Regions from separate parts of the Anoxybacillus sp. B2M1 genome, predicted to be linked through region 3. Evidence: a T-box and tRNA genes for the amino acid it is inferred to sense, from the RefSeq annotation. Region 3 holds a T-box; the other regions hold tRNA genes.
The links. The T-box of region 3 lies ahead of GFC28_RS17050 (valine--tRNA ligase). A T-box ahead of a tRNA ligase gene usually reads a tRNA of that ligase, here a tRNA-Val.

Region 1: it has a tRNA-Val gene. The T-box ahead of GFC28_RS17050 (valine--tRNA ligase) is inferred to sense a tRNA for this amino acid. The anticodon was not compared.
Region 2: it has a tRNA-Val gene. The T-box ahead of GFC28_RS17050 (valine--tRNA ligase) is inferred to sense a tRNA for this amino acid. The anticodon was not compared.

Annotation. Positions count from the first base shown of each region.
Region 1 is NZ_CP015435.1:2,481,536-2,492,179, reverse strand. Features, by position in the region: rRNA gene GFC28_RS12085 (23S ribosomal RNA) at 1-2,171, shown strand, start outside; rRNA gene rrf (5S ribosomal RNA) at 2,557-2,673, shown strand; tRNA gene GFC28_RS12075 (tRNA-Asn) at 2,836-2,910, shown strand; tRNA gene GFC28_RS12070 (tRNA-Thr) at 2,912-2,984, shown strand; tRNA gene GFC28_RS12065 (tRNA-Glu) at 3,001-3,072, shown strand; tRNA gene GFC28_RS12060 (tRNA-Val) at 3,079-3,151, shown strand; tRNA gene GFC28_RS12055 (tRNA-Thr) at 3,327-3,402, shown strand; tRNA gene GFC28_RS12050 (tRNA-Tyr) at 3,413-3,497, shown strand; tRNA gene GFC28_RS12045 (tRNA-Gln) at 3,618-3,692, shown strand; tRNA gene GFC28_RS12040 (tRNA-Lys) at 3,706-3,778, shown strand; tRNA gene GFC28_RS12035 (tRNA-Gly) at 3,789-3,860, shown strand; tRNA gene GFC28_RS12030 (tRNA-Ala) at 3,885-3,957, shown strand; gene rocF (arginase) at 4,233-5,135, shown strand; gene sigW (RNA polymerase sigma factor SigW) at 5,282-5,845, shown strand; gene rsiW (anti-sigma-W factor RsiW) at 5,859-6,461, shown strand; gene cdaA (diadenylate cyclase CdaA) at 6,563-7,384, shown strand; gene GFC28_RS12005 (CdaR family protein) at 7,377-8,615, shown strand; gene glmM (phosphoglucosamine mutase) at 8,637-9,983, shown strand; gene glmS (glutamine--fructose-6-phosphate transaminase (isomerizing)) at 10,376-10,644, shown strand, end outside.
Region 2 is NZ_CP015435.1:3,253,851-3,264,494, forward strand. Features, by position in the region: rRNA gene GFC28_RS15830 (23S ribosomal RNA) at 1-850, shown strand, start outside; rRNA gene rrf (5S ribosomal RNA) at 1,231-1,347, shown strand; tRNA gene GFC28_RS15840 (tRNA-Asn) at 1,510-1,584, shown strand; tRNA gene GFC28_RS15845 (tRNA-Ser) at 1,589-1,679, shown strand; tRNA gene GFC28_RS15850 (tRNA-Glu) at 1,694-1,765, shown strand; tRNA gene GFC28_RS15855 (tRNA-Val) at 1,772-1,847, shown strand; tRNA gene GFC28_RS15860 (tRNA-Met) at 1,885-1,961, shown strand; tRNA gene GFC28_RS15865 (tRNA-Asp) at 1,974-2,049, shown strand; tRNA gene GFC28_RS15870 (tRNA-Phe) at 2,062-2,137, shown strand; tRNA gene GFC28_RS15875 (tRNA-Thr) at 2,305-2,377, shown strand; tRNA gene GFC28_RS15880 (tRNA-His) at 2,397-2,472, shown strand; tRNA gene GFC28_RS15885 (tRNA-Gly) at 2,678-2,748, shown strand; tRNA gene GFC28_RS15890 (tRNA-Ile) at 2,756-2,829, shown strand; tRNA gene GFC28_RS15895 (tRNA-Asn) at 3,097-3,171, shown strand; tRNA gene GFC28_RS15900 (tRNA-Ser) at 3,174-3,266, shown strand; tRNA gene GFC28_RS15905 (tRNA-Glu) at 3,280-3,351, shown strand; gene GFC28_RS15910 (cation diffusion facilitator family transporter) at 3,640-4,614, opposite strand; gene glgB (1,4-alpha-glucan branching enzyme) at 5,318-7,261, shown strand; gene GFC28_RS15920 (glucose-1-phosphate adenylyltransferase) at 7,212-8,375, shown strand; gene GFC28_RS15925 (GlgC family sugar phosphate nucleotidyltransferase) at 8,382-9,410, shown strand; gene glgA (glycogen synthase GlgA) at 9,407-10,644, shown strand, end outside.
Region 3 is NZ_CP015435.1:3,509,001-3,519,644, forward strand. Features, by position in the region: gene spoVID (stage VI sporulation protein D) at 1-48, shown strand, start outside; gene ysxE (spore coat protein YsxE) at 132-1,187, shown strand; gene GFC28_RS17045 (hypothetical protein) at 1,134-1,322, opposite strand; T-box leader at 1,477-1,715, shown strand; gene GFC28_RS17050 (valine--tRNA ligase) at 1,768-4,410, shown strand; gene GFC28_RS17055 (bifunctional folylpolyglutamate synthase/dihydrofolate synthase) at 4,632-5,927, shown strand; gene GFC28_RS17060 (Ig-like domain-containing protein) at 5,991-9,407, shown strand; gene GFC28_RS17065 (ankyrin repeat domain-containing protein) at 9,426-10,274, shown strand; gene GFC28_RS17070 (hypothetical protein) at 10,286-10,644, opposite strand, start outside.

The DNA of each region.
Region 1 (10,644 bases), 1.0 Mb from region 3:
GTAACACCTACTGGAGGCCCGAACCCACGCACGTTGAAAAGTGCGGGGATGAGGTGTGGGTAGGGGTGAAATGCCAATCGAACTTGGAGATAGCTGGTTCTCCCCGAAATAGCTTTAGGGCTAGCCTCAAGGGAAGAGTCTTGGAGGTAGAGCACTGATTGGGCTAGGGGCCCTCATCGGGTTACCGAACTCAGTCAAACTCCGAATGCCAATGACTTATCCTTGGGAGTCAGACTACGAGTGATAAGATCCGTGGTCAAAAGGGAAACAGCCCAGATCACCAGCTAAGGTCCCAAAGTATACGTTAAGTGGAAAAGGATGTGGAGTTGCTTAGACAACCAGGATGTTGGCTTAGAAGCAGCCACCATTTAAAGAGTGCGTAATAGCTCACTGGTCGAGTGACTCTGCGCCGAAAATGTACCGGGGCTAAACGTATCACCGAAGCTGTGGGATGACTTGCGTCATCGGTAGGGGAGCGTTCTAAGGGCGTCGAAGCCCGACCGGAAGGACGGGTGGAGCGCTTAGAAGTGAGAATGCCGGTATGAGTAGCGAAAACAGAGGTGAGAATCCTCTGCACCGAAAGCCTAAGGTTTCCTGAGGAAGGCTCGTCCGCTCAGGGTTAGTCGGGACCTAAGCCGAGGCCGAAAGGCGTAGGCGATGGACAACAGGTAGAGATTCCTGTACCACCTCCTCACCGTTTGAGCAATGGGGGGACGCAGGAAGGTAGGGTGAGCAGGCTGCTGGAATAGCCTGTCCAAGCGGTTAGGCTGCCAGATAGGCAAATCCGTCTGGCATCCAGGCTGAGCCGTGATGGCGAGGGAATCCAAGTACCGAAGTCCCTGATCCTCCACTGCCAAGAAAAGCCTCTAGCGAGGTGAGAGGTGCCCGTACCGCAAACCGACACAGGTAGGCGAGGAGAGAATCCTAAGGTGCGCGGGAGAACTCTCGTTAAGGAACTCGGCAAAATGACCCCGTAACTTCGGGAGAAGGGGTGCTCTCTTGGGTGTTGAGCCCGAGAGAGCCGCAGTAAAAAGGCCCAAGCGACTGTTTAACAAAAACACAGGTCTCTGCGAAGCCGAAAGGCGAAGTATAGGGGCTGACACCTGCCCGGTGCTGGAAGGTTAAGGGGAGCGCTTAGCTCAAAGCGAAGGTGCGAACCGAAGCCCCAGTAAACGGCGGCCGTAACTATAACGGTCCTAAGGTAGCGAAATTCCTTGTCGGGTAAGTTCCGACCCGCACGAAAGGTGTAACGACTTGGGCACTGTCTCAACGAGAGACCCGGTGAAATTATAGTACCTGTGAAGATGCAGGTTACCCGCGACAGGACGGAAAGACCCCGTGGAGCTTTACTGCAGCCTGATATTGAATTTTGGTACGTCATGTACAGGATAGGTGGGAGACAGAGAAGCCAGGACGCCAGTCTTGGCGGAGTCGCCCTTGGGATACCACCCTTGTCGTACTGAAGTTCTAACCCGCACCCCTGATCGGGGTGGGAGACCGTGTCAGGTGGGCAGTTTGACTGGGGCGGTCGCCTCCCAAAGAGTAACGGAGGCGCCCAAAGGTTCCCTCAGAATGGTTGGAAATCATTCGTAGAGTGTAAAGGCAGAAGGGAGCTTGACTGCGAGACCTACAAGTCGAGCAGGGACGAAAGTCGGGCTTAGTGATCCGGTGGTTCCGCATGGAAGGGCCATCGCTCAACGGATAAAAGCTACCCCGGGGATAACAGGCTTATCTCCCCCAAGAGTCCACATCGACGGGGAGGTTTGGCACCTCGATGTCGGCTCATCGCATCCTGGGGCTGTAGTCGGTCCCAAGGGTTGGGCTGTTCGCCCATTAAAGCGGTACGCGAGCTGGGTTCAGAACGTCGTGAGACAGTTCGGTCCCTATCCGTCGCGGGCGCAGGAAATTTGAGAGGAGCTGTCCTTAGTACGAGAGGACCGGGATGGACGCACCGCTGGTGTACCAGTTGTCCTGCCAAGGGCACCGCTGGGTAGCTATGTGCGGAAGGGATAAGCGCTGAAAGCATCTAAGCGTGAAGCCCCCCTCAAGATGAGATTTCCCATTGCATAAGCAAGTAAGATCCCTCGAAGATGACGAGGTAGATAGGTCCGAGGTGGAAGCGTGGCGACACGTGCAGCTGACGGATACTAATCGATCGAGGACTTAACCAATACGAAAAGGGGAGCAAGCTCGCTTGCATCCATAGGGCGTTTAAGCTTCTGACGGACAAGTCAGGAGACTGGGACAGAAGAAGCGGAAACGACCGTAGGATGCAGCTTGCGGAACTAGACAATACGAAAAGTGGAAGCGAGCGCTTAGCGCCGGAAGGAAAATATTCTTCCGACGAGACATGCTTGCATGTCGATGGAGGGAGATGATTTTCCACGAGGCGCTGCGAGCTGGAACTAGACAATACGAAAAGCGGAGCTAGACATCAAGAAAAGCACCGCCTATCCTTTCTTCTCTGATCTGTTATCTAGTTTTGAAAGAACCAAAAAGTTCTTGACATGGGCGAAATGCTCGTTATAATAATACTTGTCTGTTTGAAATAACAAGCCTAGTGACGATGGCGGAGAGGTCACACCCGTTCCCATCCCGAACACGGAAGTTAAGCTCTCCAGCGCCGATGGTAGTTGGGGCTAACGCCCCTGCAAGAGTAGGACGTTGCTAGGCTTTATATTAAACATATTCCGCAATAGCTCAGCGACGAGCATTTCTCCTCTGAGCAAACAGCGAGTTGCCTCGACGCATTGTGCTTCTTCGAATGTCTTGAAGAGGAAGAGGCAGTAGAAAAATACGAATAATGATTCGTTAGTTTTTGTGTTTATCCACTATTCCGCAATAGCTCAGCGGTAGAGCAACCGGCTGTTAACCGGTAGGTCGTAGGTTCGAATCCTACTTGCGGAGCCATGCTTCCATAGCTCAGTTGGTAGAGCACTTCCATGGTAAGGAAGAGGTCACCGGTTCAAGCCCGGTTGGAAGCTTGTGTTTATTATTTTTGGCCCGTTGGTCAAGTGGTTAAGACACCGCCCTTTCACGGCGGTAACACGGGTTCGAATCCCGTACGGGTCACTTTTAGGAGGATTAGCTCAGCTGGGAGAGCACTTGCCTTACAAGCAAGGGGTCGGCGGTTCGATCCCGTCATCCTCCATCATTATTTCAATGAAAACTAGTATAGGTGACGTCGGCTTAGCTCAATTGGTAGAGACGAGCGAAGCATCGGTGAAATGACTACGAGTTGCCTCGACGCATTGGACATCTTGGAATGTCTTGGAGAGGAAGAGGCACAAACTCTATCCTTTTATCGTTCGATTTCTATCTATTATGCCGGCTTAGCTCAATTGGTAGAGCAACTGACTTGTAATCAGTAGGTTGCGGGTTCAAGTCCTGCAGCCGGCACCATGATGGTCGTGGAGGGGTAGCGAAGTGGCCAAACGCGGCGGACTGTAAATCCGCTCCCTGTGGGTTCGGCGGTTCGAATCCGTCCCCCTCCACCATTCATACATAATGATGGATTGTGAAGTTATTTCGATTTGATGGAATAGCTTTTTGTATTGTTGAGTGCTCGATCATTTGTTCCAAAAAGCTTTATGAAATTTGACGTTTCATCAACATATTGGGCTATAGCCAAGCGGTAAGGCAACGGACTTTGACTCCGTGATGCGCTGGTTCGAATCCAGCTAGCCCAGCCATTGTTTTCTTAATGAGCCATTAGCTCAGCAGGTAGAGCATCTGACTTTTAATCAGAGGGTCGGAGGTTCGAGTCCTCCATGGCTCATTTTTTTATTGCGGAAGTAGTTCAGTGGTAGAACACCACCTTGCCAAGGTGGGGGTCGCGGGTTCGAGTCCCGTCTTCCGCTTATCAACATGAATCCTTTTAACGTGGGGCCTTAGCTCAGCTGGGAGAGCGCCTGCTTTGCACGCAGGAGGTCATCGGTTCGATCCCGATAGGCTCCATCATAAAAACTCCTTAAATCGACGAGATTTAAGGAGTTTTTATTTTTTTAAAAAGTAAAGGCCCAGCGACGGCAGGTTGAATCACTTTATTGAGCATCCGCGCAAGATCAAGCTTGGTTCGAGCCTTCCTCAACATGGCTTGTGCCATCTTCGCCGATCGGCGGGCGTTTTTCTTATTAATAATCGAATAAATATTCAAAAAAGTGTCAAGTTGAGTCAACGTTCAGTTATTAGATACAATAATAAATAGAATAAGGATGAAGGAGAGAGACAGCATGAAAAAAATCTCAATCATTGGTGTTCCAATGGATTTAGGACAGACTCGGCGCGGAGTAGATATGGGACCCAGCGCGATCCGATATGCTGGCGTTGTAGAAAGACTCGAACGCCTCAGCTATGACATTGAAGACTTGGGGGATATTTCAATCGGCAAACCTGAACGAATAGATGAGGAAGGAATCAAATCAAATTTGCGAAATTTGAAAGCGGTTGCTGAAGCAAATGAAAAGCTTGCTCAAGCCGTTGATGAAGTAATTAAAAAAGGACATTTTCCGCTTGTATTAGGCGGCGATCATAGCATTGCCATTGGCACCTTAGCGGGTGTCGCAAAACATTATAAAAATTTAGGCGTTATTTGGTATGATGCCCATGGTGATTTAAACACAGCTGAAACCTCCCCATCGGGTAATATTCATGGGATGCCGCTTGCGGCCAGCCTTGGATTCGGCCATCAGGCTCTAACCGGCATTGGTGGATATAGCCCGAAGGTGAAGCCAGAAAATATTGTATTGATTGGTGCAAGGGCGCTTGATGAAGGTGAAAAGCAATTTATTCGCGAAAAGGGAATTAGAGTATATACAATGCATGAAGTTGATCGTTTAGGCATGACGAAAGTAATGGAGGAAACGATTGCTTATTTAAAAGAGCGGACAGATGGCGTCCATTTATCGTTAGATTTAGATGGTTTAGATCCACATGATGCTCCGGGAGTAGGGACTCCTGTTATCGGCGGTCTGACGTATCGTGAAAGCCATTTGGCTATGGAAATGCTGGCTGAAGCACAATTGATTACTTCCGCTGAATTTGTAGAAGTAAACCCAATTTTAGATGAGAGAAATAAAACAGCATCTGTCGCCGTTGCGCTCATGGGGTCGCTGTTTGGAGAAAAACTAGTGTAGATAAGACGGGAGATGCAGACGGAAAAATCCGTCTGCTGTTTTTTTTTGTAAATATGTTAAAATAGATAGTGCGTCCAAAAGAGAAACTTTTTTCGTTTTACGAACGTATACAATTAATAGCCGCATGAGCGGGGGTATTATTGATTATGGAGATGTTTGTCAAAAAGCATATTAAAGCGATCCAAAAGGGAGACCAAAATGCCTATGCCGAGATTGTCGAGCTCTACAAAGACAGGGTCTATCGGTTATGCTATCGAATGCTAGGGAATCGTCATGAAGCGGAGGATGCTGCCCAAGAAGCTTTTATTCGGGCGTATGTCAACATCCATACGTATAACCCAGCAATGAAATTTTCTTCATGGCTTTATCGCATTGCAACGAATTTATCCATCGATAAATTGCGCAAAAAAAAGCCGGATATGTATTTGGATGAAGAAGTAAGTGGAACAGACGGTTTAACGCTATATTCTCAACTGCCTTCGAATGATGCTTCTCCGGAGGAAACAGTCGAAAGCTTAGAGCTTCAAGAGACGGTTCAAAGGGCGATTGAAAAGCTGCCTGAGAAATATCGCAGCGTTATTGTCTTAAAATATATGAATGATTTATCGTTACAGGAGATTAGTGAAATTCTTGATCTGCCTATAGGAACCGTCAAAACGAGGATTCATCGGGGAAGAGAAGCATTAAGAAAGCATTTAGGCCATTTATGAGAGGTGAACAAACATGAAATGTCCGGATCAAATCATAGAGTGGATGCATGATTATTTAGATGGCGATATTGCTCCGGATGATGAGAAGAGACTACGAGAACACTTACAACATTGCTCTGCGTGTTCTCAGCATTTCAATAGTCTGAAAAAGACGGTAGCGTTTATTCAATGTGCTTCGCCTCTTGCTCCGCCGGCGGATTTTACGGCAAATGTGATGGCAAAGCTGCCGAAAGAAAAGCAACGAGTCCGTGCAGGAAGGTGGCTGAAAAATCATCCCGTTTTGACAGCTGCTTCTTTATTTGTTGCCTTAACTATGGGAAGTCTTTTTACAACGTGGAACAAAGAGCAGCAATTTTCCGTTTCTACTAGGGAAGACGTGATCATTCATGATCATACGGTGATTGTTCCAAAAGGAGAAACGGTAGACGGCGATATCATCGTGCGAAATGGAAGCATCAAGATTGAGGGAAAAGTAAATGGGGACGTGACCGTCATTCATGGTGAAAAATATTTAGCCTCCGCTGGACAAGTAACTGGAGATGTGGAAGAAATTAATGAGATGTTTGATTGGATTTGGTATAATATAAAAAACGCAGTGAAAGCTATGCTTGAGTGAAGGCCATCTCTTTTGATGGCTTTTTTCGTCATGTGATATAATAAAGGAGTTGTTTACATAAAAAAATAAATAGGAATTAGAATGATAAAGGAAGTGTGAGAATGCCTTTTGGAGAGCTCCCGGTGTTAAGTTATCTAAGCAAAATTGTTGATATTCTTCTTGTATGGTACGTTTTTTACAAATTGATCATGATTATTCGCGGAACAAAAGCGGTCCAGCTTTTGAACGGGATTATTTTGATTATACTTGTGCGAATGGCCAGCAACTTTTTAGGCTTTAGCACATTGCAATGGTTGATGGACCGAGCATTGACATGGGGATTTTTGGCGATTATCATTATTTTCCAGCCGGAGTTAAGACGAGCGCTTGAACAATTAGGGCGCGGAAGGATATTTTCGCGAAGCAGCGTACCAGAAGAAGAAGGGAAAACGAAAGTGGTTGAAGCGATTATTAAGGCAACAGAGTATATGGCAAAACGCCGCATTGGGGCCTTAATATCCGTTGAGCGGGAAACAGGCATGGGCGACTACATTGAAACAGGAATTCCATTGAATGCGCAAATCTCCTCCGAACTGTTAATTAATATTTTTATCCCGAATACACCGCTGCATGATGGAGCTGTCATTGTCCAGAAAAATCAAGTGGCAGCGGCGGGATGCTACTTACCTTTATCAGAAAGCCCTTTTATTTCAAAAGAGTTAGGAACCCGGCACCGCGCTGCCTTAGGCATCAGTGAGGTGACCGATAGCGTGACCATTGTTGTGTCCGAAGAAACGGGGGCTGTATCGGTTACAAAAAACGGGGAACTGCATCGAGATTTGACTCCAGAGCAATTTCGTGAACTGCTCACGAAGGAGTTAGTACGGACAACGAAGACTACTTCCTCATCTCGTTGGCAATGGAGGGGGAAGAAAAGTGGATAAATTAATGAATAATCACTGGTTTATGAAAGCTTTTGCTCTGTTATTGGCGATCATGCTGTATATGTTCGTCAATATCGAGGAAAAGGAGATGAAATCAGGGGCTACGCGCAATTCGGTGGGACAGACGGATATCGAAACGGTTACAAATATTCCTGTCGTTACGTATTATGATGAAGAAAATTTAGTGGTTTCAGGTGTTCCGAAATTTGTAAGTGTAACACTGGAAGGACCGGCAAGTATTTTAAAGCCGACCGTATTGCAGCGGAATTTTGAAGTATATGTGGATTTAACGAATTTGGAGCTTGGCACTTACACCGTTCCGTTTAAATATAAAAATATCTCTGATAAGCTGACGGTCGCGATTCAGCCAGCGACGGCGAAGGTCACCATTCAAGAGAAGGTTTCTAAAGAATTTTCGGTCGATGTCGATTTTATTCATAAAAATAAAATGGCGGATGGGTATACTACCGAGCAGCCTATCGTCAAACCGGATACAGTGACCATTACGGGGGCGAAGGATTTAGTTGATCGAATAGCGCTTGTCAAAGCAAGAGTAGATTTATCCGGAGCTGCAGATATTTTACGGCAGGAATCTCGAGTGATCGCTTACGACCGTAACGGACGGGTGCTAGATGTCGATATTAATCCCTCGATTGTCGATATCACTGTACCAATTAAGAGTCCAAGCAAATCGGTTCCGCTCAGAATTAATCAAACAGGAACTTTAAAAAAGGGACTCAGTATTGCTAAAATAGAAACCGTGCCAAATGAAGTGACGATTTTCGGTCCTAAAGAGGTCATTGATCCCATTGAATTTATTGATGGCATCACCATTAATTTAAATGAAATCACAGAAAATACAACTTTAGAAGTGAAAGTTCCTTTACCTCAGGGAGTTAAAAATGTAGATCCTCAAAAAATCAAAGTGAATATACAAGTCCAGCAGGAGGAAGAAAAAACCCTTTCTGCTCTGCCTATTGATATATTGGGATTGAGCGATCAATATACCGCGCAATTTATTGATCCGGAAAATGGGACGATGGATGTTCAGCTGCAAGGTGCGGCGAGTGTGCTGGATCACATTCAGCCAGATGATATCCAGCTTTATGTCAATGCCAATGAATTAGGAGCCGGTGAACACGATGTAGAAGTAGAGGTTAATGGGCCAGAAAATATTAAATGGAATTTGCCTAAAAATAAAGCAAAGATACGAATCATCCAGCGATCATGAGATAAAGGGGAGATATGCATAATGGGTAAATATTTTGGCACTGATGGTGTACGCGGAGTGGCGAATAGTGAGCTGACACCAGAATTAGCGTTTAAAATAGGACGCTGCGGCGGCTATATCTTAACAAAAGATAAAGAGCGGCCAAAGGTGTTAATTGGCCGTGATACACGCATCTCAGGACATATGCTTGAAGGGGCGCTTGTTGCCGGATTGCTTTCAATCGGTGCAGAAGTTATGCGCCTCGGCGTCATTTCAACACCAGGAGTGGCCTATTTAACAAAAGCATTGGGCGCTCAAGCGGGAATTATGATCTCCGCATCGCATAATCCAGTTCAAGATAATGGAATTAAGTTTTTTGGGCCCGATGGATTTAAGCTTTCAGATGAGCAGGAACAAGAAATTGAGCAACTGTTGGACAGTGCTGAGGATACACTGCCTAGACCGACAGGAAAAGAGTTAGGTCAAGTTAACGATTATTTTGAAGGTGGACAAAAATACTTACAGTATTTAAAGCAAACAGTCGATGAAGATTTTTCCGGGCTTCGTATTGCGCTTGACTGCGCGCATGGAGCCACTTCTTCATTAGCAACCCATCTTTTTGCAGATTTGGAGGCAGATGTATTGACGATGGGAGCTTCGCCGAACGGCATTAATATTAATGACGGGGTTGGTTCTACGCATCCAGAGGCGCTGGCTGAATTTGTGAGAGAGAAAGAAGCAGATGTTGGGCTGGCGTTTGATGGAGACGGAGATCGTTTAATTGCGATTGATGAGCATGGGAATGTCGTGGATGGCGATCAAATTATGTACATTTGCGCAAAATTTTTAAAAGAACAAGGACGTTTAAAGCATCAAACAGTCGTATCGACCGTGATGAGCAATCTTGGGTTTTATAAGGCATTAGATGAACATGAAATAAAAAGCGTGCAGACGGCCGTCGGCGACCGCTACGTTGTAGAAGAAATGAAGAAACACGGATACAACCTTGGCGGTGAACAATCAGGACATATTATTTTTCTTGATTACAATACAACAGGAGACGGATTATTGACGGCATTACAGCTTGTAAACATTATGAAGGCCACGAAAAAATCTCTTTCTGAGCTGGCGAGCGAGATGTCAAAATACCCTCAGCTGCTTGTCAATGTGAAAGTAACGGACAAACATCAAGTGATGGAGAATGAAAAGGTAAAGGCTATCATTCAAGAGGTAGAAAATGAAATGCATGGCAATGGACGAATTCTTGTCCGCCCATCCGGCACAGAACCGCTTGTTCGCGTCATGGCAGAAGCGCCGACGAAAGAAGCGTGTCAAAGCTATGTAGCTCGTATTGTTCAGGTGATTCAAGCTGAAATGGGAGCTGAATAATGGCCCTTTTTGGTAGACATCCTATGCATAAATGGAACGCTTTATTCCATTTATGCATATTTTATGTTGTAAAGGATATTACAGTTGACGTCTTTAGGGCGTTTCCTGTAATATTAATTTTGTTGTCATTCACATATAGAAAGGTGGGTAGAAGAAGCTTTCATGAAGAAGCGCCTGGACTAAGCGATGATCGGATAACCGCTTAGTTGACGAGGAGGAGGTTGATCGAATGCTCGGCGGATGCCTCCCGGCTGGTGCGATTGCAGCCGCAAACTTTTCCTTAAAACAAAGAGGCGACTCTTTGCACAAAGGGAAAAGTCCAATCGTTTAATCAAAGAAAAGGGGCAAGAAAGGCCCCTGCTTGCCCCTTGAAAATAGGGAGGAAAACAAATATGTGTGGAATTGTTGGATATATTGGACAACAGGATTCAAAAGAGATTTTATTGCGCGGACTGGAAAAACTAGAATATCGCGGTTATGATTCAGCTGGAATTGCGGTGTTAAACGAAGATGGCGTGCATGTTTTTAAAGAAAAAGGCCGCATTGCTGATTTGCGGCAAACGGTTGATCTCAATGTACAAGCACCGCTCGGCATTGGCCATACCCGCTGGGCGACACATGGGGTGCCAAGCCGTACGAACGCTCACCCGCATCAAAGCGC
Region 2 (10,644 bases), 260 kb from region 3:
CAGGACGGAAAGACCCCGTGGAGCTTTACTGCAGCCTGATATTGAATTTTGGTACGTCATGTACAGGATAGGTGGGAGACAGAGAAGCCAGGACGCCAGTCTTGGCGGAGTCGCCCTTGGGATACCACCCTTGTCGTACTGAAGTTCTAACCCGCACCCCTGATCGGGGTGGGAGACCGTGTCAGGTGGGCAGTTTGACTGGGGCGGTCGCCTCCCAAAGAGTAACGGAGGCGCCCAAAGGTTCCCTCAGAATGGTTGGAAATCATTCGTAGAGTGTAAAGGCAGAAGGGAGCTTGACTGCGAGACCTACAAGTCGAGCAGGGACGAAAGTCGGGCTTAGTGATCCGGTGGTTCCGCATGGAAGGGCCATCGCTCAACGGATAAAAGCTACCCCGGGGATAACAGGCTTATCTCCCCCAAGAGTCCACATCGACGGGGAGGTTTGGCACCTCGATGTCGGCTCATCGCATCCTGGGGCTGTAGTCGGTCCCAAGGGTTGGGCTGTTCGCCCATTAAAGCGGTACGCGAGCTGGGTTCAGAACGTCGTGAGACAGTTCGGTCCCTATCCGTCGCGGGCGCAGGAAATTTGAGAGGAGCTGTCCTTAGTACGAGAGGACCGGGATGGACGCACCGCTGGTGTACCAGTTGTCCTGCCAAGGGCACCGCTGGGTAGCTATGTGCGGAAGGGATAAGCGCTGAAAGCATCTAAGCGTGAAGCCCCCCTCAAGATGAGATTTCCCATTGCATAAGCAAGTAAGATCCCTCGAAGATGACGAGGTAGATAGGTCCGAGGTGGAAGCGTGGCGACACGTGCAGCTGACGGATACTAATCGATCGAGGACTTAACCAATACGAAAAGGGGAGCAAGCTCGCTTGCATCCATAGGGCGTTCAAGCTTCTGACGGACAAGTCAGGAGACTTGGACAGAAGAAGCGGAAACGACCGTAGGATGCAGCTTGCGGAACTAGACAATACGAAAAGTGGAAGCGAGCGCTTAGCGCCGGAAGGAAAATGTTCTTCCGACGAGACATGCTTGCATGTCGATGGAGGAAGGTGATTTTCCACGAGGCGCTGCGAGCTGGAACTAGACAATACGAAAAGTGGAGCAAGACATCAAGAAAAGCATCGCCTATCCTTTCTGATCTGTTATCTAGTTTTGAAGGAACCAAAAAGTTCTTGACATGGGCGAAATGCTCGTTATAATAATACTTGTCTGTTTGAAATAACAAGCCTAGTGGCGATGGCGGAGAGGTCACACCCGTTCTCATCCCGAACACGGAAGTTAAGCTCTCCAGCGCCGATGGTAGTTGGGGCTAACGCCCCTGCAAGAGTAGGACGTTGCTAGGCTTTATATTAAACATATTCCGCAATCGCTCAGCGACGAGCATTTCCTCTCTGAGCAAACAGCGAGTTGCCTCGACGCATTGTGCTTCTTCGAATGTCTTGAAGAGGAAGAGGCAGTAGAAAAATACAAATAATGATTCGTTAGTTTTTGTGTTTATCTACTATTCCGCAATAGCTCAGCGGTAGAGCAACCGGCTGTTAACCGGTAGGTCGTAGGTTCGAATCCTACTTGCGGAGCCATTTTGGAGAGCTGTCCGAGTGGTCGAAGGAGCACGATTGGAAATCGTGTAGACGTTAACAGCGTCTCAAGGGTTCGAATCCCTTGCTCTCCGCCACTATTTCATGTAATGGCCCGTTGGTCAAGTGGTTAAGACACCGCCCTTTCACGGCGGTAACACGGGTTCGAATCCCGTACGGGTCACTTTTGGGAGGATTAGCTCAGCTGGGAGAGCACTTGCCTTACAAGCAAGGGGTCGGCGGTTCGATCCCGTCATCCTCCACCATACATACTATTGATTGAAAAAAATATAATTTTGTCATCGCGGGGTGGAGCAGCCTGGTAGCTCGTCGGGCTCATAACCCGAAGGTCGCAGGTTCAAATCCTGCCCCCGCAACCAAATAAAACGGTTGGTCCCGTAGTGTAGTGGTTAACATGCCTGCCTGTCACGCAGGAGATCGCGGGTTCGAGTCCCGTCGGGACCGCCATAGAATATGTATGGCTCGGTAGCTCAGTCGGTAGAGCAAAGGACTGAAAATCCTTGTGTCGGCGGTTCGATTCCGTCCCGAGCCACCATTTATTTTATCCAATGCATCTATGAATGCCGGCTTAGCTCAATTGGTAGAGACGAGCGAAGCATCGGTGAAATGACTGCGAGTTGCCTCGACGCATTGGACATCTTGAAATGTCTTGAAGAGGAAGAGGCACAGAACATGTGTTTTATGGTTAGTTCTATAGATAAAGCCGGCTTAGCTCAATTGGTAGAGCAACTGACTTGTAATCAGTAGGTTGCGGGTTCAAGTCCTGCAGCCGGCATCGATTTATTAAAGTAATGGCGGCTATGGCGAAGTGGTTAACGCACCAGATTGTGGCTCTGGCATTCGTGGGTTCGATTCCCACTAGTCGCCCCATACATATTATCCCAAGACATTTGTGATAAAAGATTTGATAATCGCGCGGATGTAGTTTAATGGTAAAACCTCAGCCACGAGCGATACATCATTGAATAGGCGACGAGTTGCCTCGACGCACAAAGCATCTTAGAATGAACTGGTAGAGGAAGAGGCATGGTATATCGGGACACTAGAAATTTGTAATAAAAAATTTGATAATTATGCGGGTGTAGTTTAGTGGTAAAACCTCAGCCTTCCAAGCTGATGTCGTGGGTTCGATTCCCATCACCCGCTTGTATACGGGCCTATAGCTCAGCTGGTTAGAGCGCACGCCTGATAAGCGTGAGGTCGGTGGTTCAAGTCCACTTAGGCCCATCTTTCTTTTTGTAAAGCGTTTTCTTTGCATAAAGTTTGGTGACATGTGTTGCCCATCTATAGGTGTTCTGTGAATTTCTTCTATAACATTGGTCAGTTAGCTTTTGTTTTCATCTACTATTCCGCAATCGCTCAGCGACGAGCATTTCCTCTCTGAGCAAACAGCGAGTTGCCTCGACGCATTGTACTTCTTCGAATGTCTTGAAGAGGAAGAGGCAGTAGAAAAATACGAATAATGATTCGTTAGTTTTTGTGTTTATCCACTATTCCGCAATAGCTCAGCGGTAGAGCAACCGGCTGTTAACCGGTAGGTCGTAGGTTCGAATCCTACTTGCGGAGCCATTGGAGAAGTACCCAAGTGGCTGAAGGGGACGGTTTGCTAAACCGTTAGGTCGCGTTTTTGCGGCGCGCGGGTTCAAATCCCGCCTTCTCCGCCACTGCTGAATGCAAGGCCCGTTGGTCAAGTGGTTAAGACACCGCCCTTTCACGGCGGTAACACGGGTTCGAATCCCGTACGGGTCATAAGTAAAAACCCTATGCACGAGAGCATAGGGTTTTTACTTTACTATAAAGTTAACATGATAAACTACATCATACGCCTCAAAAATATTCGTCCTTCCAATTATTTTAGAGAAAAAATTTATAAAAAAACTTGATCTATATAATATTGTGCATTTCTGTTTTTGATTATTCCGAATTTTTAACTTGACAAAATGTCAAATGTAAATGAATAATAAATACAAAGAAAGGCCGACCATAAAAACAGATAGGTCGGCATAATTTTTCTACTCATGTTCATATTCCCTAAACTCAAAATGATTGGTTAGGGCTACTCGGCTTTTTTGATGCTTTGTTTTTTTGCCGAAGGAATTTTTCTCCGTACTCTCCATGATCATGAAAGTAAGCATGTTCAATTTGAATCGTGGAATGTTTAATTCCATATTTCCTTTCCAGCATTTCATTAATGGCTAAAATAACACAGAATGGCTGAATGTGTTCATTGATAAATACGTGAGCAGTTAAGGAATAATGGTCGGAAGAAATCGCCCAAATGTGCATGTCATGTACATCTTCTACCCCTTTAATACCGCTAATGTCAGAGCGTATTTGTTCAAGATCAAACTGCGATGGAACAGAATCCATAAGAATAAAGTACGATTCGCGGATGATTTTTGCTCCTCCTGTAAAAATAATTCCTCCTATAATCATACTAATCAATGGATCTATTAAGGCAAATTCCGTGAAATAGATGATAATAGCTGAAGCGATAACTCCGATTGAACTCAAAAGATCGCCGATAAAATGCCATAAAGCGCTTTTCACATTTAAATTTTCCTCTTCTTTTGTGCTTCTGCTAAGGACGATTGTTAAGATAAGATTAACGATCAGCCCAATTGTAGCAATTGTAAGCATCAGCTGAAAATGAACAGGCTCAGGATGAATGAACCGTCGAATTCCTTCGATAAAGATGCCAATAGCAATCATTGCAAGTGTCAATCCGTTTAAAAAGGAAGCAATAATCTCAAATCGCAAATATCCAAACGTAAATGTTTTATTAGGCTGCCGCGATGCGAGATACAGAGCAACCATACTCAAAATGAGCGCCAGCACATCTGAGGCCATATGTGCTGAATCAGAAAGAAGTGCAAGCGAATTAGATAAAACTCCGCCAATGACTTCAACAAGGGCAAAAAACAGCGTGAGGGAAAGGGTAATCCATAATGTTCGTTTTGATTTGTTTTGTTCTTTGACATGAGGCAGGTGATGATAGTCAGAGTAACTCATAGCACACCTCTTTTTTATAATAATTATCATTAGATATTTATTATAAATTATATGCCGTAAACAAGCAATTTGCAAATCATAGCTTTGTACCATTTTTGAAAGCTTCTTATCTTAATCTTTCATAATATAGCCGCTTGTTCTCCGAGAGTGGCAAATGCCTTATTGTGTCCATCCTATAAGAGAGAGGGCATATAGCTGGAAATTGCGCGAGATAAGGGAATGTTTATCAGTCAATCATAATAAATATAGCTTGAAGATTGAGCAAAGCGACTCTAGAAAAGAATATGACGGATGTGTGCACAGAGGTTTGTAGCCTATCTTTCATCACATAAACGCGTGGCAAAGCAACAAATTGTTCGTGAATCTAATGGTTTAGCCTGAAAAATAATATTGTTTGTGCATCCAATGATCGAAAAAGGAAAAGCAGAGGCCAAAGAGAAATTCTTCATCCTCTTTTTGTATGAAATTTCCTGGTGATAATTGTCACAAAATATAAACACATTTTATCAAGGAATTTATAAATCAATGTCGAATCTAATTAAATATGGATAAGCCAATAAATGAAGCAGTGTATGGCGTTGGACAATGGAAAAAAGAAGATGTTGGCTCAGAAGAAAAAAACAAACTGCTTCATATTCCATTTAACATGGAGCAATAGGATCGTAATGAAATATTGGCAAAATAAAAAAATTATAGTGAAAGGATGAGATGCTCGTTGATAGCAACAAATCCGACAGATTTTGAGGTTCATTTGTTTCATGAAGGAAGCTTATATAAAAGCTATAAAATGCTTGGCGCTCATATCGTAAGAAATGAAGGGGTGATTGGAACAAGATTTAGTGTATGGGCTCCTCATGCGCGTGCTGTGCGACTTGTAGGGAGCTTTAACAACTGGAACGGGAAAGATCACCCGCTTACCAAAATAAACGATCAAGGCGTATGGACCATATTTATCCCTGAAAATTTAGAGGGACACTTATATAAATATGAAATTTTTACGGAAAATGAGCAAGTACTCCTTAAAGCTGATCCATATGCATTTTATTCCGAACTTCGTCCTCGTACGGCCTCTATTGTATATTCATTAGATGGATATCATTGGAATGATAAAGCGTGGCAGCGAAAGAAACGCCGCAAACCAGCTTACGATCAACCGTTATTCATTTATGAAGTTCATTTAGGTTCGTGGAAAAAGAAGGAAGATGGAAGCTTTTACTCCTATCAAGAGCTAGCAGAAGAACTAATCCCTTATGTAGTGCAAAATGGGTTTACTCACATTGAACTGCTTCCCTTAATTGAGCATCCGCTCGATCGCTCATGGGGATATCAAGGAACAGGATATTATTCCGCTACAAGCCGCTATGGAACTCCACATGATTTCATGTTTTTTATTGATCAGTGCCATCAAGCTGGAATAGGAGTGATTTTAGACTGGGTCCCTGGTCATTTTTGTAAAGATGCACATGGCCTATACATGTTTGATGGAGCCCCGACATATGAATATGTCAATATACAGGATCGTGAGAATCCGGTGTGGGGGACAGCCAATTTTGATCTAGGGAAGCCTGAGGTTCGAAGCTTTCTCATCTCGAATGCATTATTTTGGATGGAATATTTCCATATTGACGGCTTTCGCGTTGATGCAGTAGCTAATATGCTTTATTGGCCCAACAGTCATGTCCTTCATAAAAACCCCTACGCCGTGGAATTTTTGCAGAAACTAAATGAAGCTGTCTTTTCCTATGATCCTTCATTGTTAATGATTGCTGAAGATTCTACAGATTGGCCGAAGGTGACTGCGCCGACTTATGAAGGAGGCTTAGGGTTTAATTATAAATGGAATATGGGCTGGATGAACGACATTCTGACCTATATGGAGGCGGCTCCCGAACATCGTAAATATCTGCATAATAAAGTTACTTTTTCCTTGGTATACGCATACTCAGAAAATTTTATTTTGCCCTTTTCCCATGATGAGGTAGTGCACGGAAAAAAATCATTATTAAATAAAATGCCTGGCGAATATGAGCAGAAATTTGCGCAACTGCGATTATTATATGGGTATTTAGTTACTCATCCTGGAAAAAAATTATTGTTTATGGGAGGGGAATTCGGCCAATTTGATGAATGGAAAGATTTGGAACAACTTGATTGGATGTTATTTGATTTTGAGATGCATAGAAAAATGAGTGTGTATGTGAAAGACTTAATAAAGTTTTACAAACGTCATAAGCCTCTTTATGAACTGGATCATTCGCCAGAAGGGTTCGAATGGATTGATGTGCATAACGCTGAACAGAGCATCTTTTCGTTTGTTCGAAAAAGCAACAAAGAGAATGATATATTAGTTGTCGTTTGTAACTTTACTGGAACGGCATACCATGATTACAAGGTAGGCGTTCCGCTGCTCGCCACGTATAAGGAAGCTTTTAACAGCGACGCTTCCCTATATGGAGGATGTGGTTATATTAATAAAAAACCGATGACTGCTCTCGAAGAGCCGTTTCATGGAAAGCCATACCACATCGAAATGACTATCCCACCTTTTGGAATTTCTGTGTTGCGCCCAATGAAAAAACGAGGGGAGAGAAGTATAGATGGTGAAGAAAAGATGCGTCGCCATGTTGTTGGCCGGCGGACAAGGTAGTCGATTAAATTCATTGACCAAACAGCTAGCCAAACCAGCCGTTCCGTTTGGAGGAAAATATCGAATCATTGATTTTACGCTAAGCAACTGCTCCAATTCCGGTATTGATACGGTAGGAATATTGACTCAATATCAGCCGCTTCTTCTACACTCATATATTGGTATTGGCAGCGCTTGGGATTTAGATCGAAGAAATGGAGGAGTGACCGTTTTACCCCCGTATTCTGAATCATCTGGGGTAAAATGGTATGAAGGAACAGCGCACGCCATTTATCAAAACATGAACTATATTGAGCAGTATGATCCGGAATATGTATTGATTCTTTCAGGTGACCACATTTATAAGATGAATTACGCCAAAATGCTGGATTATCATATCGCCAAAAATGCGGATGTGACGATTTCTGTTATTGAAGTGCCTTGGGCCGAAGCGAGTCGATTTGGTATCATGAACACAGACAAAGAAATGCGGATTGTAGAGTTTGAAGAAAAACCGTCTGCCCCAAAAAACAACCTCGCTTCTATGGGAATTTATATTTTTAATTGGAGTGTTTTAAAGGAATACTTGCAAATCGACAATGAAAATCCGAGTTCAAGTCATGACTTTGGTAAAGATGTGATTCCGCTATTATTGAAAGAAAAGAAACAGCTTATGGCTTATCCATTTAAAGGATATTGGAAGGATGTCGGAACAGTGAAAAGCCTGTGGGAGGCAAATATGGATTTATTAGATCCAGAATGTGAATTAAATTTGTTTGATCAATCATGGAAGATCTATTCCGTTAATCCAAATCAACCTCCTCAGTATATCTCTCCAGATGCAATAGTGATTAACTCGCTGGTGAATGAAGGATGCATTATTGAGGGAACCATTGACCATTCCGTTGTTTTTCAGGGAGTTTATGTTCAAAAGGGAGCGATTGTGAGAGACTGTGTCATTATGCCGGATGTAGTGATTGGTGAAAATGCCTATATTGAAAGAGCTATTGTACCGTCAGAGCTCGAGATCCCGCCGGGAATGGTCATTCGCCCGTCTGCATTTGATGATGAGATTTTTCTTGTTACACAAGAATGGTTGCAGGCACAGAGCGCAGAAATCGTTGAGAAAGGATGAACAGCGATGAATAAAACGATGTTAGGGGTAATAGATGACACAAGGTATATGGAGTCGCTATATGAGCTGACGCTGCATCGTTCCATTGCAGCAATTCCATTTGCAGGAAGATACCGCTTAATAGATTTTGTCCTATCAAACATGGTGAACTCAGGTATGCAAAGCATCGCTATTTTCCCAAAGTATCACTATCGATCATTGATGGATCATTTAGGTTCAGGGAAAAATTGGGATTTGAGTCGAAAACGAGATGGGCTCTTTTTCTTTCCTTCCTCAGATTTAAATATTCCGGCTCATCATTTAGGGGCTTTTCAACATTTTGAACAGCATATTGACTACTTTTTACGCAGCAAACAAAAGTATGCGCTCATTTGCAATAGCTATACCGTTTGCAATATTGACTATGAGGCTGTGTTAAAGCGTCATATCGATAATCAGTGCGATATTACAGAAATACGTCATCAAGGCCGTTCGCTTGGAATGTTCGTGTTAGAAACCTCTCTCCTTCTGGATTTAATTGCGAACCGAATTCATACAGGCTACAATAGCATCATCGATGTTGTCCACGATCATCTTCATCAATTGAAAATATGTGATTATGAGCATTATGGATATGTGGCTGTCATTGACTCTATCGAAAGCTATTTTCGTCATAGCTTAGAGCTGCTTAATCCAACCATTTGGAATCAGCTATTTGTTAAATCGCGTCCTATTTATACAAAAGTGAAGGATGCGCCGCCTACTAAATATACAGAAAATGCTGTTGTCAAAAATTCAATAGTGGCTAATGGATGCATGATCGAAGGACATGTTGAAAACAGCATTATTTTTCGAGCAGTAAAAATAGAAAAGGGGACGGTTGTTAAAAACAGTATTATTATGCAAAAAAGCCATATAGGTGAACAATGCGAGCTGAATTCTGTTATTGTGGATAAAGATGTGAAGGTTGAAAATGGCGTTAAGATCGTAGGTTCGGAGCAGCATCCATTTGTTGTTCGTAAAGGAACTGTACAAGGAGAGTTGATGAATCAGTGAAAATTTTGTTTGTTGTGTCAGAATGCGTACCCTTTGTGAAGTCGGGCGGTTTGGCAGATGTAGCTGGCGCGTTGCCGAAAGAACTCAAACGATTAGGCACAGATATCCGTGTGATGCTTCCTAAATATGGAATGATTTCGGAAGAATTTAAAAAGCAAATGAAAAAGGTCGCGGAGCTGGTTGTTCGAGTCGGCTGGCGCCGTCAATATTGCGGAGTTGAAATGCTGGAATACGAAGGAGTTGTCTATTATTTTATCGACAACGAATACTATTTTAAACGTGATAGTTTATATGGCCATTATGACGACGGAGAACGATTTTCCTATTTCTGTCGAGCTGTTTTAGATGCACTTCCTGCTATTTCCTTCCAGCCGCAAATTATTCATTGCCATGATTGGCATACAGGGATGATTCCATTTTTATTGCGGGAAGAGTATAAAAACAATTCGTTTTATGGAAATATCCGCACGGTATTTACGATTCATAATTTACAGTTTCAAGGGGTTTTCCCTCGCAGCATTTTAGAGGATTTGCTTAATTTGAGCAGTGAGCGCTATTTTACGATTGATTATTTAGAGTTTTATGGGAACGTCAGCTTTATGAAAGCAGCTCTTGTGTCTGCAGATATGATTACGACTGTTAGTCCCACCTACAAAGAAGAAATTCAAACGGAATATTACGGAGAAAAGCTCGATGGGCTTCTGCGAGCTCGCCGACGTGATCTTTTCGGCATATTAAACGGAATTGATGATGAAATATACAATCCAAAAAAAGACCAGCACATTGCGATTCCATATGATCAGTTCACGATTGCGCGCAAAGAAATTAATAAGCAAGCGCTCAGGCAAAAATTCGGTTTGCGCAGCGAAGAAGATACGCCGATTATCGCCATGGTGACCCGTCTAACGAAGCAAAAAGGACTTGATTTAGTGAAATGTGTATTTCATGAAATCATTGCAGAAAATGTCCAGTTTATTGTTCTGGGAACGGGAGATCGGGAGTTCGAACATTTCTTTCATGAAATGGCGATGACATATCCTCATCAAGTAAAAGTATATATTGGATTTAACGAAGAGCTGGCTCATCAAATCTATGCAGGCACCGATTTATTTTTAATGCCATCCCAGTTTGAGCCGTGCGGCTTGGCGCAATTAATTGCATTGCGATATGGCGCGATTCCAATTGTGCGAGAAACAGGCGGATTAAACGATACTGTCCAATCGTTTAATGAGTT
Region 3 (10,644 bases):
GAAGGACAGCTATTATATATCCCCGTGCCGGCCAATAGCCGCCCGTAAGCCTAAAAATCTCCCACTTTCACGTCTTATCACAGCGAAAAAGTGGGAGATTTCTTTTCGAATGCAAGGAAAGGGGGATTTTTTTGAATACACAATTGGATGATCATGTCATTTTAAGACAATATCATTTGCAGCCTTCCCATATTGTGAATGATGGAAAGGTGAAAAAAATATATACAAATGAAGGGGTTTTTGTGCTCAAGGAAATCAAAAGCCAAAAAAGCCTTCAGGCAGTGGAGCAAGCGTATCGGTTTTACGGACCGCATATCGTGCCCATTTACGTCGCGAGAAATGGGGCGCCATTTGTCGCAGAAGCCGGCCGCTATTATTATTTAATGCCGTGGATATCTGGCGAGGAAAAGCGTGAGGAGAACCGCTTTCTTTCGTTTTTTCGCGATCTTGCGTGGCTGCATCGCCAGACGCTGCAAGAGGTTCCAATCAACCAAGAAGAAGTGAAAAAATATTACGAGGCACAGAAGCAGGAATGGGAAAAGCAGCGCTCATTTTTGCAAGCTTATGCGGAGCAATGCGAGAAAGAGTGGTATATGTCCCCCTTTCAGCTGCACTTTTGTACGTATTTTCATGAAACGATGCAGGCATACTGGTTTGCGGAGACACAGCTCGAAACTTGGTATGAACGAATAAAAGAACAAAAAAAGTGGCGGATTTCTTTCATCCATGGAAAGCCGGCGTTATCTCATTATATTCCTAACCATCATCAGGAAAAACGGTATTTTTTAAGCTGGGAACGGGCGCGCTGGGCTTCGCCGCTTGCCGATGTATGGCTATCTTTACAAGACTACGTGCGGATCGCGCCGCCAATGGATGAGAGCTGGATTCAGGGATTCAGCGAATATGAAGGACAATTGATGATTCAGGAGGAAGAGAGGGCTTTTTTTTTGAGCCACGCCGCTCCTCCGTCTCACTTCTATCGATTGATTTCCCGATATGGAGAGCAAAAGCAGGAAAAGAGCGAATATGATAGCGTTGTGCAGCTGCATCGGGAATATTGGAGAATGAAGCAGATAGAATATATCATGATGCGGCTTGTCCAGATCAATGAAAAAAAGGGGGAAGAGCAAACCCTAAATCCACTCGAGCCGGAAAGCGATCGCCAGCAAGATGAAGATCGCCAATAAGATGACATCGAAGGTCGTTGGCAAGAAAATCGTTCGAACCGCCTGAAAAATCGTAATCGGAATAATGATTTGCACACAAACGATGCGAATTTGCCGAAGCCATGGCGGCCAAGAATATGGATTAAACCTTTTCATGGATGCTCCCTCCTTTCCATCAGCCATTACTATTACAGTATGAAACCAAACGTTTTTTGTCACCGGAAATCAAAGATAAGAATAAACCGATAAAAAGATGGAAAAGATGATTGACGATGAAATTGGTTTTTCGGTAGTATGTATAGTGAACAGATGAAAAGCGAAGACAGGGAAGAGTACAACGAATAACCCTTTCAGAGAGGGAAATCAATAGCTGCGAGATTTCCTAGGACGTTATCGTTGGAAGGTCGCCCTTGAGCTGCTTCTTTGAACAGCGCTTAGCTTAGTAAAAGAAGCCGGTTGCAGCCGTTAATGCCTGAGGTGCCTAAGCGTTTTTTGGTTTGCTTAGGAAAAAAGGTGGTACCGCGAAAGAGATCTCCTTTCGTCCTTTTCGGATGAAGGGAGTTTTTTATTTTGCCAAAACATCATTAGGAGGGATAAACAGATGGATACAAAAGAGTTGACGATGCCGACGAAGTACGATCATAAAGCGGTTGAAACGAATCGCTATCAATGGTGGCTTGAAGGCAAATTTTTTGAAGCGGCTGGCGGAGAAGACAAGCAGCCGTTTACCATCGTCATTCCGCCGCCGAACGTAACAGGAAAACTGCATTTAGGACATGCGTGGGATACGACGCTGCAAGACATTATCACACGCATTAAGCGAATGCAAGGCTATGATGTGTTATGGCTTCCGGGAATGGACCATGCAGGTATTGCGACGCAGGCAAAGGTGGAAGAAAAACTGCGCAATCAGGGACTTTCTCGTTACGATTTAGGGAGAGAAAAATTTGTGGAGGAAACATGGAAGTGGAAAGAGGAATATGCGAGCCATATTCGTGCGCAATGGGCAAAATTAGGCCTTGGGCTTGATTACACACGCGAGCGCTTTACCTTAGATGAAGGGTTATCAAAGGCGGTGCGTGAAGTATTTGTGTCCCTTTACCGAAAAGGGTTGATTTATCGCGGAGAATATATTATCAACTGGGATCCAGTGACAAAAACCGCTTTATCAGATATTGAAGTGATTTACAAAGACGTGCAAGGTGCGCTCTATCATATGCGCTATCCGCTCGCCGACGGCTCAGGATATATTGAGGTAGCGACAACGCGTCCAGAAACCATGCTTGGTGACACAGCAGTGGCCGTGCATCCAGAAGATGAACGCTATCAACATTTAATTGGCAAAACGGTGATTCTGCCGATTACCGGTCGGGAAATCCCGATTATTGGCGATGAATACGTCGATATGGAGTTTGGCTCTGGAGCTGTCAAAATTACTCCTGCACATGATCCGAACGACTTTGAAATCGGCAATCGCCATAATCTGCCGCGCATTCTCGTCATGAACGAAGACGGAACAATGAACGATCACGCGATGCAGTATAAAGGATTGGACCGTTTTGAATGCCGCAAGAAAATTGTCAAGGATCTCCAAGAGCAAGGCGTCTTATTTAAAATTGAAGAGCATTTGCATTCTGTGGGCCATAGCGAGCGCAGCGGAGCTGTTGTCGAGCCGTATTTATCAACACAATGGTTCGTGAACATGAAGCCGCTTGCTGAAGCCGCGATTGAATGGCAAAAAAGAGAGGACAAAGTCAACTTTGTGCCAGAGCGATTTGAGAAAACGTATTTACATTGGATGGAAAATATCCGCGATTGGTGTATTTCACGGCAATTATGGTGGGGACACCGCATCCCGGCTTGGTATCACAAAGAAACGGGTGACATCTATGTGGATCATGAACCGCCGGCCGATATTGAAAACTGGGAACAAGATCCAGATGTATTAGATACATGGTTCAGCTCGGCATTGTGGCCATTTTCAACAATGGGCTGGCCAAATAAAGAGTCAGGTGATTATCAGCGCTACTATCCAACGGATGTGCTTGTAACAGGCTACGACATCATTTTCTTCTGGGTATCGCGCATGATTTTCCAAGCTCTTGAATTTACCGGCACTCGTCCGTTTAAAGATGTATTGATCCATGGCTTGGTACGCGATGCTCAAGGACGAAAAATGAGTAAATCGCTCGGCAATGGCGTGGACCCGATGGACGTCATCGACCAATATGGCGCTGATTCGCTGCGTTATTTCTTAGCGACAGGCAGCTCGCCGGGCCAAGACCTACGCTTCAGCACGGAAAAGGTAGAAGCAACGTGGAATTTTGCCAATAAAGTATGGAATGCTTCGCGTTTCGCCCTGATGAATATGGGCGGTTTAACGTATGAAGAGATTGATTTGGACGGTGAAAAATCCGTTGCTGATAAATGGATTTTAACTCGCTTAAATGAAACGATTGAAACGGTCACAAAGCTTGTAGAAAAATATGAGTTTGGCGAAGTCGGACGCGTTCTTTATAGCTTTATTTGGGACGATCTATGCGACTGGTACATTGAAATGGCGAAACTGCCGCTATATGGCGATGATGAAGCGGCCAAAAAAACTACTCGTTCGGTGCTTGCTTATGTACTTGATCAAACGATGCGCCTGCTGCATCCATTTATGCCGTTCATTACCGAGGAAATTTGGCAGCATTTGCCTCATGAAGGCCAATCCATTACGGTCGCATCTTGGCCAAAGGTGCGTTCTGAATGGACAGATCGTGAAGCGGCCGAAGAAATGCGTCTGCTTGTTGATATCATCCGTGCCGTGCGCAACATTCGCGCGGAAGTGAATACTCCGTTAAGCAAGCCCATTAAACTGCATATTAAAGCAAAGGATGCTGCTATTCAAGCAACGCTTGAGCGAAACCGCGCTTACATGGAACGCTTCTGCAATCCTAGCGAGCTGGTGATTGGTACAGATATAGCTGCAGCTGAAAAAGCGATGACAGCGGTCGTTACCGGCGCAGAGCTCAGCTTGCCGCTTGAGGGCCTTATCAATATTGAAGAAGAATTAAAGCGTTTAGAAAAAGAACTTGAAAAGCTCGATAAAGAGGTAGAACGGGTTCAGAAGAAACTAAGCAACGAAGGCTTCATCAGCAAAGCGCCAGCGCATGTCATTGAGGAAGAACGCAAAAAAGAACAAGACTACATGGAAAAACGCGATGCTGTGCGGGCGCGCATCGCTGAATTAAAAGGATAGACCACAAGTGTTGATGATGCATGCCCAGTCGGCAAGCGAATGGCTTGCCGACTATGGCAGAAAAGCTAGGAATTAAGCAATGTCAATAGGCTTTTATTGGATCATCAACACACCTGAGGATAGACAATAGCTGAATCGGTCATATATGATGAAGACGGGTCCATACGTAGGATTCCGTCTTCCTTTTGCTTGCCGCAAAAAATCCGTGAGGAGGAGAGAACATGATCCAAACATATGATGAGGCACTCAAATGGATTCATCAACGGTTACGCTTGGGAATTAAGCCAGGATTAAAGCGGATGGAATGGATGATGGACAAGCTTGGCCATCCAGAACGCCGAGTAAAAGCTGTTCATATTGCAGGAACAAACGGAAAAGGGTCGACGCTTTGCTATTTACGACAAATTTTACAGGAAGCGGGCTATTCAGTCGGAACGTTCACGTCTCCTTATGTTGAACAATTCAACGAACGGATAAGTGTGAACGGTCAGCCGATTTCCGATGCGGAGCTGCTTCAGCTTGCGCAAACCATCGAGCCGCTTGCTGAAGAGTTAGGGAAAACGGAGCTTGGAGAGCCGACCGAATTTGAAATCATTACAGCCATGATGTTTTATTACTTTGGCAAAGTGAACATTCAAGATGTGGTTGTGATAGAAACAGGCCTTGGAGGGCGATTCGATTCCACGAATATCATTTATCCATTGCTATCGATTATTACAAACATCGGGTATGACCATATGCATATATTAGGGGAAACGCTTGAAGCAATCGCATTTGAAAAAGCGGGCATTATCAAGCCGGGAGTTCCCGTGATCACGGCTGTTGAGCAACCAGAGGCGCTTCAGGTTATAAAAGAGAGAGCAGCTGAGGCAAAAGCGAAGGCCTATATTCTTGACCGTGATTTTGCCGCAGCAGACTTTGAGCCAATAGAGACAGGAGAGCAATTTTCCGTCGAAACACCGTTTGCCCAATATCCTCGTTTAGCAACGACGATGTTTGGAGCGCACCAAGTGAAAAATGCGGCGCTTGCCGTCATGGCCGCTGATTATTTGCGGACCTATTATTCTTTTATTATTGAAGAATCTCATATTCGCAGTGGAATTGAACAGGCGCAATGGCTGGGGCGCTTTGAAAGGATTTCTAATGAACCGCTCATGATTATTGATGGAGCTCATAATGAGGAAGGGATTCAGAGCTTGATTGAAACGGTAAAAACACATTATGCGGATAAAGCTGTGCATATCTTGTTTGCCGCTTTAACAGATAAACCGCTCAACAAAATGATTCAGCCACTTGCGAATATGGCTGCTTCGATCACGTTCACATCGTTCGATTTTCCGCGGGCAGCGACGGCTAAACAGCTCGAGGAGCTATGCTCACATCCAAATAAAGCATGTACGGAGAATTGGCAAGAATGGCTGACTGAAAAACAAGAAAAATATACAGAACAAGATCTTTTTTTAATTACGGGATCGCTTTATTATATTTCAGAAGTACGAAAGTTTTTAAAAAATTAATATATTTATAGCTATGATTGCTGTTATAATAAAGAAAATGGGACTTTGGGAGGGGGGATTGCTGTGAAAAGGTCATTTTTGGTACTTTTGTCGGTGTTGCTGCTGCTTCCGTTTTTTCCGGCAAGCTTTGTAAAACATGCTGCCGCAAGCACCAATTCGTTTGAAGTGTTGGAGATTGTAAGTCAATTATCTTCTCCATCGCCTTTACAGCAGGAAATCGGCAGTCGCCAAGATATTAACATCACGACGATGACGATGAAGCGATTTGTGGCGCTGCGCGATGAACTGGATGGCAAATACGACGCGATTGTGATTTCAAAAGGAGATTATAGTCCTGCTTCCGTCAAGTCATCACCAGACTCCAGTTCTTCGCAGCGAGCCCGTGCCCATGATACGAGAGACGTGATGAACGATATAACCAATTTACGCGCGCAGCAAATCAAACAGTTTTATATTGATAAAGGGTTGCCCGTGTTTCTGCATCAAGACGTATTCAAATATACCGACAGTAAGTTGTACCAACAGTTTAAGCAGTATCGAGCAAACACGGCCAGCAACGTGATTGTGTTCCAAAATCAAACCGGTCTCGCCAATTATTTAGCGAACCGGGCGGGCCGTCCGCGCGTCCAGGTGACAAGCGCCCCATCATCCACGCAAGTATTTAAAAAAGGAGACAGCATCACCTTTTCTTACCAGATTGTCAATTACCAACGCTTTTCAAATAAGCTGCTTACCGTTAATTTGTATATTGATTCTGATTTTAACGATCAATATACGAATGAAGAAATTGTGGCTTCTAAGGAAGTCAAGAGTCAGTCAGGCACGATTTCTTACACGTTTCCAGCCGGATTTTCCGGCGTGCGCTACTGGAAGCTGGAAGTCGTTGACGAGGCTACAGCACTGAAGGACTATGAAAAAGGATATGTCAAATTTCAGGATGTCGTCCCTAAAATTAACGTGCTGCAAATCCGCAGCGGAAATGATGCCAGCTCGCTTCTAAACAGCAAAAACATGAACCAGTCCTATTTAAAGCGGACGAATGAATATGAAATTTCGATCGATGTGACAACATTAAGCGACTTTCAAAAAAGCCGGCAATATGAACCGAATTACTCTCATGAAGTGATCAATGGCAAGTACGATATGATTATTTTCGGATTTGCCGATTGTTATAACGGCTGTAACAATCCCATCAACTTAAACGCGAATGCGGTCCAGTCTGTGAAGAATTTTATTGCGACAGGACAAAGTGTCATGTTTACTCATGATATTATGTTTGGAAAAAATAACGTTTGGGTGAATGAATTCGGACCCATTGTCGGCCAAATTCAGCCGCAAACGGATTTAGGAAACGGAGCGCCGAATACGTCGACAAGCACGAAAAGGGTGAACAGCGGCTTAATCACCGACTATCCGTTTCAGCTTGCTGACAACATTACAGTGGCCACGACGCACAATCAATATTATACGCTCGATCTCGAAGACAGCTCGGTCATTCCTTGGTATAACATCGTCGGGTCCAATCGCGATGTGTATGACAGCTGGAACCATTACTATACGTATTCGAAAGGAAATGTGACCTATTCGGGAACGGGGCATGTCGGCACATCGGCTGGCTTCCCAGACGATGAGCAAAAGCTGTTCGTCAATACAATGTATCGCGCCTTTTTCGGTTCCAATCATGCACCGCAGCTGACCGTGTTTACCCCACGGGAGACGGAGGAAATTCCGAGCAATCAAAAGATTGAGCTGTCTTATAAGGTGGAAGATTTGGATTTAACGGACCGCACGCTGGCCACAAAAGTATGGCTGAACGGAAACGAAGTATATTCGAACAGCCTTGTGCCAAACGGAACGACAGTCATTCAGTCGATTCCTCATCAAATGCCGAACGGTGGGAAAGCGACTATCAAAATTGAAGTAACAGACGCAAAAGGAGCCAAAGTGACGAAGGAGTTTCAAGTAACCATTCAAAGGGTGACCGCCAATCTTGAGGTGAGCCGCTCCATTACAGCGACGCTGACTCCTGTTGATCGCAGCGTGACAGTGGAGTATACGCTGAACCCAAAACAGCTTTCCTTAACGACTAACTCGCCGTTAACCGTCACCAATATTCAGTTTCAAGAAAAGCTGCCGGCTGGCGTGGAGGTGACCTCGCTTCCAAACGGCTTTACGAAACAAGGAAGCATCGATCAGGGGTATACGATTACAGGAAAATTGCCGGACATTTCGTATCAGCAGAATGGCTCGCTCTTTACAGCGCCTCAGCAGACCTTTGCCATTCAGCTGACGCCGACGAAAAAAGGGGAGTTTTCGCTGCAGCAAGCTACTTTATCGTATCAAGATTTGAATGGCCAGACAGCGAATTTGTCCTTTAATCCGCTGCGCTTTGTGTCTGATTATGAAATCACCAGTGTCTCACTTCCTGATACCGTCTTTATCAATCGCGGCGTACCGAAAAATTTAAACCTGCTTTTGAGCATTTCGCCGCAAAACGCTACCGTCGCATCGATAGAATGGAGCGAAGCTAGCAATGGATCGATCGTATCAGTGGACAAAATGGGAGTGCTTACCGCGATCAATAAAGGAAGTGCGGAAGTAACGGTGAAAGTGAAAGACGCATTTGGCAATGAACGAACGGCAAAAACAAAAGCGATCGTCCGCATTCCGGTCGATTCGATCGAGATGAGCGATTTTACGGTTAGGGTCGGAGAGACCATACCAATTCCGATCACCGTTACACCAGCGGATGCGAGGGAAAGCGTTGCGTATTCCATTGGCGATAATCGATATGCCGATCTCGATCAAATCAATGGGACGATAACCGGAAAAACAGAAGGAGTGACCACATTGACCGCGAAAGCCTTTGATGCGGACGATCAGCTGGTGGAGAAAACGGTCAATGTCACAGTTCGAGCCGTTCCGGTCGAGAGCGTCACTGTTTTTCCAGCGACGGCCTCCATCCATCTTCATGACAAGCTTTCTTTGAAGGTGACGATTTTGCCGGAAAACGCGACAAATAAGCAGGTTCAATGGAGATCATCCGATGCCAGCATTGCCACAGTGGATGAAAACGGAACAGTGGTTGGTGTGGGTACAGGAACAGCGGTGATTACGGCGACCGCCCACAATGGAGTTCAAGGAACCGCTGTCATTCATGTGGGAGTGCCGTTGACCGGAATTTCGCTTCCGTCAACGATAACGGTCGAAAAAGGAAAAACGTTCAGCGTGCGAGCTTATTTGGCGAAAATACCAGCCAATGCGACCACTTCAATTACAAGCTATGAATATCATGTAGAGGACAGTTATTATGCGGTCGTCGATGACAGCGGAGAAGTTACTGGCAAACGACTAGGACAGACGGTGCTTACCGTTCAAGTGACGGATGAAAACAGTAAGGTTTGGACGGCGACGACCACGATTCGCATCGTCGAGCACACGGATCATTCAAATGGCGGCGAAAATGGCTGGCTGTATTAGATAAGGATGTGAAGCAGCGTGAAAAAACTATGGATCATCATGCTCATAGCATTGTTATTAGGCGGCTGCTTTCCATCGAAGGAAGAAAAGCGGCAGCAATTGATTCAAGCGATTCAAAAGGGCGATATCCAAGCAGTCAGGCAATATATTGCCGAGGAAAAGGATGTCAATTTTAAGACAAAAAACGGGTCCCCTCTCGATATCGCGATGCAGCAAAACAAGAAACAGGTGGCTCTTGAGCTTTTGCAGGCGGGGGCGAAGTCGGCTTACATGCCGCTTCCTCCGCTTAGTTTTGTGATTGTTGCGGCCTCTTCGCAAGGAGCTGAGCAAAACGGCGAGCTTGTCGAGAAGATGGCCAATCAGCGCACGGCAAAAGAGCGCGATCGCGATGGCAATACGCCGCTTCATTATGCCGCTGGCAGCGGCGAATTAGAATGGGTTCGGCTTCTTTATCAACAAGGAGCGGACGTCAATGCCGCCAATCAAAGCGGAACGACACCGTTAATGGTCGCCGCGCAAAGCGGACAGACGGAAATCGTTCAATTTTTACATAAGCACGGGGCGGACATTGACCATGCAGACAAAGAAGGGGAAACCGCTTTATTTCAAGCGGTGGCCGGAAATTACTTAGAAACGGTTCGCTATTTGCTAAAGGCACGGGCCGATGTCAATGCCCAAACGAAAATTGGCAAAACGGCGCTTATGATCGCAGCGGAGTACGGTTATGAACCGCTTGTATCCCTGCTTTTAGAGCACGGAGCCGATGTGCGCGTCAAAGATCAAACCGGAAACACCGCTTTATCGTTAGCCACCTATTGGCATCATGAGAAAATTATTCAGCAATTAAAGCGAAAAGGAGCTCAGTAACCGAGCTCCTTTTATTTAACTTCAAGCTGATCGGGAATAACGGCTAGTTTTTTCACAAGCGGCAGCCCTAAGCCGCGATGAATAAAGACATTCATATCGTGATGAATCACAAATCTTGCTTGTTCCGCTCGCAGGTTCTCTGGCAGCGAAGGTTGGGTGAAGTCGATATTATGGCCGGTGTCTGACGTAGAGCCGCGGTAGGCGTTAATAACAAGGCCATTCGCATCGGTATTAGGAATGAGAGAGGATGTTCCCCGCGCAAAGATCCCGCCTTGAATATGAATATAAGAGCCGACAGCATATAAAATCGCATTGGAGTCCGTATAGAAGTACCCTTTTAAATTGGGCTTTGTCAATGAAAATTCATTTT